2 linked regions of the Psychroserpens ponticola genome follow. The protein of the gene in region 1 interacts with the protein of each later gene in a pairwise test. Links are inferred from orthologs where the notes say so. Each region holds a gene or a part of one and is shown on either strand. Other genes may lie near its edges. The genes, in order: MUN68_RS17450 and MUN68_RS11710.

Region 1 (3,331 bases):
ATTTATTTCAGCATAAGTGATATCCAAATTTCCTGATTGTGCTATTACAGCTGTTGCAGCAGAGTTAATTAATGCAAAAGGACCTGAGCCACCTTGAGAAGGTATTTGTACGGTCACTTGATTATCTGTCCATGTTAAAATCTGTGATTCTAATGCTAAAGTAAAAGTAGCACCACCATCATTTGCATTAGCAAATCCAACGTTTTGTTTCGTTGTTCCAAAACCAGAACCATTAATTGTTAAAACCGTTTGTGTTCCAGCAGTAGCTATTGCTGGATCAAATGATGTGATATTAATTACCCCTCTATTTGCTTCATTTAAACTTATGATATCAGTTATGCTAAAGTTTCCAATACTAGTGTACGCGTTATTCGTTAGGCCTTCAATTTCATTATAAAAATTGTTGATGCCTTGTTTTATTTTAAAAGGGTTTGCTGCTACATTAGAAAGCGTATTATATTTGTAAAAGCCTTGAGCTTCACTATATGGCTGAAATGTAGAAGTTGAGTTATTCGTAATATTAGTGTTGTTATCGTGTAATGTGAATATTCCAATATCATAAAGACCCAGTTGTAGACTAGGAGTAACAATTTCAGCTTCTAATTCAACGGTACCACCTCTTGTAATAATTTCAATAGTTGATATAGATTCGCCTTTAAATACTTTATAAACTTCTACAATATTTGAAGTGTAAATATTTTCGCGATTGATATCCCAAAACGAATTTTTTGAAACAACTTTCCCTTCAACTATTTGTGTAGATGCTTGAATTTGCTCAGTTAAAGGTACTTCAAACATGAGTTCTTGTGCTGACATGTTTACAATCATACACAGCATTAAAACTGCTGCAAACAAATTTTTAAAAGTAGTTTTTTTCATATTGGTTAGTTGTCGGTTAATGTTTTAATTATTGTATTTCATCGGTAAATATAGCGATTTATCGATAAGTTGCGATACTTACTTAAACTATTTACCTTTACCATATTAAAACAATAAACCATGAAATATCACTTAATAGATAGAACTCTTTTTATAAAAAATCGAAAAAATTTTGCTGCTAAACTGAAACCTAGCAGCTTAGCAGTTTTCAACTCTAACGATATCTACCCAGTTAGCGCAGATAGTACATTGCCTTTTGAGCAGCATCGAGATATTTTCTATTTGAGCGGTGTTGATCAAGAGGAAAGCATTTTAATAATGTTTCCTGATTGCCCAAATGAAAAGCATCGTGAAATTTTATTTTTAAAAGAAACGAATGAACATATTGCAGTTTGGGAAGGTGAAAAATTAACTAAAGAAGCAGCTTTTAAAACTAGTGGAATTAAAACGGTCTATTGGCTTCAAGACATGGAGAAAATCATGTTTGAGCTGATGACACAATGTGACACGGTTTTTATCAATACGAATGAACATTACAGATCGAATGTAGAAACAGAAACTCGTGAAGATCGTTTTACAAAATGGCTTAAAGATAAATATCCAGCACATGCTGTGGCTAAGAGTAATCCAATTTTACAACGCTTACGTTCTGTAAAAAATGCTATTGAATTAGATGTGATGCAAAAAGCCAGTGATATTACCGAAAAAGGATTACGTCGTGTATTAAACTTTGTTAGACCTGATGTTTGGGAGTTCAATATTGAAGCTGAATTTATGCATGAGTTTTTAAATAATCGCTCTAAAGGATTTGCTTACACACCAATTATTGCTTCTGGAAATAATGCCAATGTATTACATTATATAGAGAATAACCAACAGTGTAAAGCTGGTGATTTGATTTTAATGGATGTTGGAGCAGAATATGCGAACTACTCAAGTGATATGACAAGAACTATTCCTGTTTCTGGTCGGTTTTCTGAGCGACAAAAGCAAGTTTATAATGCTGTGAATCGCGTTAAAAATGAAGCTACAAAAATGCTTACACCAGGAACAATTTGGGCAGATTATCATGTTGAAGTAGGGAAATTAATGACTTCTGAATTATTAGGTTTGGGCTTATTAGATAAGGCTGATGTTCAAAATGAAAATAAAGATTGGCCAGCTTACAAAAAATATTTCATGCATGGTACGAGTCATAATATTGGATTAGATACGCATGATTACGGAATTTTAACTGAACCTATGCAAGCCAATATGGTGTTTACTGTAGAACCAGGTATCTATATTCCTGATGAAGGTTTCGGAATACGTTTAGAAGATGATTTGGTAATCCAAGAAAATGGAGAGCCTTTTAATTTGATGCGTAATATTCCTATTGAAGCTGAAGAGATTGAGGAAATTATGAATTCATAAAATGATTTTAGAATACAAAGGAAGCTCTGTTTTTTATACAGATGAAGGGCAAGGAAATCCTGTTGTTTTATTACATGGTTTTCTAGAAAATAGTACAATGTGGAAATCTCTTGTTCCATATTTTGTCGATTCCAATAGAGTGGTTTGTATTGATTTATTAGGTCATGGAAATACAGGTTGCATTGGATATATTCATTCTATGGATGATATGGCAGATGCAGTAAAAGCAGTTTTTGATGAATTAAAAATTAAGACATGCACGCTCATTGGTCATTCAATGGGTGGATATGTTGCTTTGGCTTTGGCCGAAAAACACCCAAGTTTCATTAGTGGCTTATGTTTGATGAACTCTTCTGCTTTAGACGACAATGCAGAGCGAAAAATAAATAGAGATAGAGCCATACAAGCCGTAAAGAAAAATCATAAAACATTTATTAGCATGTCGATTGCAAATCTTTTTGCATCAGATAATAGAGAGCGATTTTCTAAAGAGATAGAATTTATAAAACAAGAGGCGCTTAAAATGCCAATTCAAGGAATTATTGCTGCTTTGGAAGGTATGAAAGTTAGGCTAAATAGAGAATCTATTTTTCAAAAAGCTAATTTTAATACAATGATGATTATTGGACGTAAAGACCCTGTTTTAGAATACAATACTCTTATCAATCTTGTTCATAATTCAACTACTAAAATAGTTGAATTTCCAGATGGTCACATGAGTCATATTGAAAATAAGAAAGAATTAACTTACAAATTATTGCATTTCATCGAAAAATAAAGCTCTTAATCGTTTGTTATTGATATTTTTTTCTATGTTAGTGGTTCCCAAATCATTAAGACATGAAAAAAACTACAAATGCTATAGCTCCGATGAGGATTTACTGCGACCTTTTTGGGCACAATTATGAAATGACTAAAAAGGTAACTAAACATGTAAAGGAATATACATGTAAGTGTTGTAAACGTCAATTAACAACAAATGGTAATGGAAAACTTACCGAATTAACACCTAAGTTTCAAGAAATTAATAGCATTCTTG
Region 2 (3,307 bases), 1.3 Mb from region 1 along the record:
TCTCTTCTATAAATTTCATTTAGACAATGTCGTAAAGCAAAAGCATGTCCAGAGTATTTAAAATATAGATCTGGATGCTGCATAGCTGCCATACTACCAATAAAATTAGCTTCATTTTCAGCAGCGTATCCCAATTGATGTGCGACTTCATGGCTTCCAGTAGTAGGAAACTTGTAAGTAGGAATTAATCCATCTACTTGAGCCTCATTTGTAAACGGATTTAAGTAACCCGAAAATCCCATATAGGTTAATGGTAAACTATAAATAGATGTTTTAATGCTCCTAGGATGATAAGCTAAATATGGAAATGTTTTTGAAAGTTCATCATAGCCATCAGGTATCATCTTTAAGGCTTCAGCTTTTGTAAAAGGCATCTCTACTTTTAAAGAATCATGTGTTGTAATACTTAAATGAATGGTATTAACTTTAGTTATTAATTGTTCTGTTAAACTCACTAATTCTTCAGTCGTATAATCGTTGTCAATGTTTAAAGATTCATGAAGTGGTAACCTATAATAGTTAAAAGCCCACAAGATATGAAAGGCAAAATATCCAATTGATAGCGCCGAAAGTACATCTAAAAACCATTGTTTCGTTTCTTGTATGATTCGCTTTCTGTTAACGATAAACCATCTAATTACATATAAACCTAATAATGTATATAAGACATCACCAACCGAAATTGGCAACCAACCAAACGCATAACGCATCCCTTTAGAAATGTAAATGTAAATACCATGACTATAAATAGATTCTACAAATGTTGGATAGTTCGTCAAAATTTTTAGCAGGATAATCTGAGGAACAATAGAGAAGGCAATAAGGTTTTTTTTGTGTTTCAACATGACTCAAAAATACTAAAAAGATGTACCTTTGCGAAACTAAAAAACGAATAACATGAGCACAGAAATAAGAGGATTAGAACCTAAAGGACTTTGGAATAAATTTGCTGATTTAAATGCAGTTCCAAGACCATCTAAGAAGGAAGAACGTGTGATTCAATTCATGAAAGACTTCGGAACTAGTTTAGGTCTTGAAACGATTGAAGATGAAGTTGGAAATGTCATCATTAAAAAGCCTGCAACCTCAGGAATGGAAGATAGAAAGACCATCGTTATGCAATCCCATTTAGATATGGTGCATCAAAAGAATAACGATACTGATTTTGATTTCGATACACAAGGAATTGAGATGTATGTTGATGGTGATTGGGTTAGAGCTAAAGGAACAACCTTAGGTGCAGATAATGGTTTAGGTGTAGCAACGATTATGGCTATTTTAGAAAGTTCAGAGATTGAGCATCCAGCTATTGAAGCCTTATTCACGATTGATGAAGAAACAGGTATGACTGGCGCAATGGGCTTAAAAGGTGGATTGCTTTCTGGTGAGATTCTTTTAAATCTAGATACAGAAGAAGATGATGAAATAGGAGTAGGTTGTGCAGGTGGTGTTGATGTTACTGCTTTAAGAACGTATGAGCAAGAAGAAACTCCAGAGTTTAAAATTGGTTATAAAGTAACAGTTAAAGGTTTACAAGGTGGTCATTCAGGAATGCAAATTCACGAAGGTTTAGGTAATGCAAATAAAATGATGAATCGTATCTTATTTGACGGTTTTGAAAATTTTGGATTGCGTATTTCTGAAATTGATGGAGGAAGTTTACGTAATGCCATTCCAAGAGAAAGTAATGCTATTGTTGCTATCGATGCTTTGCACGAAGACGTGTTTGTGTCTGAAATGAACGATTTAGCAAACGAGATAAAAACAGAATATAAAACCATGGAACCTGATTTAGTAATCGAGGTTTCAAAAACGGAAACGCCCAAACAAATCATGGATTTAGGTGTTCAAGAAGGCTTAACAAGAGCATTATATGCAGCATTAAATGGCGTGTTTAGAATGAGTCCAGACATTCCGGAATTGGTAGAGACATCTAATAACATTGCTCGTGTTATTGTTAAAGACGGAAACATTAAAGTTGGATGTTTAACACGTAGTTCTGTTGAAAGTTCAAAATGGGATTTGGCAAATGGTTTAAGATCAACTTTTGAATTGACTGGTTGTGAAGTGGAGTTTGGAGGTGATTATCCAGGATGGGAACCAAATATGGATTCAGACATCTTAAAAGTGATGGTGCCTTTATATAAAGAATTAAACAATGATGAAGAACCTCATGTTGCTGCTTGTCACGCAGGATTAGAATGTGGTATACTTGGAACAAATTATCCAAATATGGATATGATTAGTTTTGGGCCAAATATTAAAGGAGCACATTCACCTGATGAGCGCGCACAAATTTCTTCAGCACAAAAATATTGGAACTTTGTTTTAGAGATTCTAAAACGCATTCCTAAGAAATAAAAAACAGTTATAAGTAGAATTATGTATGTCATTTCGAGCGTATATGAAAAATTTCAAGACTAATTTGAATGATTCTTAGTTTTACTCTGAATGACATAAATAAAAAAAGCCTTTCAAAATGAAAGGCTTTTTTTATTAACTAAAATTTTTATTGTCTATTCAATAAAGATTATAACAAGTGCTTATTCTGCTATTTCTGTCAGTTCTAATACGAATGTCAAATCAGTATTTGGAGGTATTCCTCCTCGACCACGTTCGCCATAAGCAAGATGTGCTGGAATATAGAAAAATGCTTTTTCACCAATCTCCATAGATGCAATAGCTTCTTTAAATCCAGCAATCATTTGTGCATCAGGTGTGATTTGCATTTTAGTTGGGCCATAAGCTCCAGCTGCTTGACGCTGTGGATTTAACATTCCATATTTTTCAGCAATGGTTTCTAAATTACTATCAAATAATTTACCATCAACAAAATAACCTTCATAAGCAATCATAGCATATTGACCTATTTTTGGTTTTATACCAGAACCTTCTTTAATAATATGTTTTTTAAGTCCAGAAGCTAGAGTTGTACTTTTAGAATTATAGTCTTCAAGTAGTGGTTTAGTATCTTCGGCAGCTGTAGCAATCTTTAATTCACGTTCTTTTTGTTCCTGTTCAGCCTTTCTTAATCCTTCTGCTTTAATTTCTTCGATACCAGCTTCTACTTTAGGTAAACCATCTTCAAAAACTTTAGCGGCATTAAATGCTTTTGCAGCAGATCCTTTTCTGATGATATTTAATTTTGTAATTACAACATCTACTTCAGGTTTATTACCTGCTCCAACTTTTACATTAGAAATAGAATCTTGAACCTCAATGCCTTTAACTAATTCACCAAAAACAGAATGACAACTCACTCTTGGTTGGTCACATGGTTTTAATGTGCCATCAGGATTGAAAGCAT

Evidence for each region.
Region 2: the proteins of MUN68_RS17450 (region 1) and MUN68_RS11710 interact in binary tests that used the Escherichia coli proteins (3 or more experiments, as listed by UniProt). The link is inferred for Psychroserpens ponticola from one-to-one orthologs.

What each region holds. Positions count from the first base shown.
Region 1 is NZ_CP116221.1:3,965,513-3,968,843, forward strand. What follows is about bases 154-3,145. They hold MUN68_RS17450 (aminopeptidase P family protein), read left to right. Parts: upstream 154-999; coding sequence 1,000-2,292; downstream 2,293-3,145. Other genes in these bases: MUN68_RS17445 (T9SS type A sorting domain-containing protein), read right to left, coding at 154-879; MUN68_RS17455 (alpha/beta fold hydrolase), read left to right, coding at 2,294-3,070; MUN68_RS17460 (hypothetical protein), read left to right, coding at 3,133-3,145. In the rest of the region: more of MUN68_RS17445, read right to left, coding at 1-153; more of MUN68_RS17460, read left to right, coding at 3,146-3,331.
Region 2 is NZ_CP116221.1:2,617,049-2,620,355, reverse strand. The notes cover bases 162-3,129. They hold MUN68_RS11710 (aminoacyl-histidine dipeptidase), read left to right. Parts: upstream 162-897; coding sequence 898-2,361; downstream 2,362-3,129. Other genes in these bases: MUN68_RS11705 (peptidylprolyl isomerase), read right to left, coding at 2,544-3,129; MUN68_RS11715 (DUF3810 domain-containing protein), read right to left, coding at 162-779. In the rest of the region: more of MUN68_RS11715, read right to left, coding at 1-161; more of MUN68_RS11705, read right to left, coding at 3,130-3,307. UniProt on the Escherichia coli protein: Dipeptidase with broad substrate specificity. Requires dipeptide substrates with an unblocked N-terminus and the amino group in the alpha or beta position.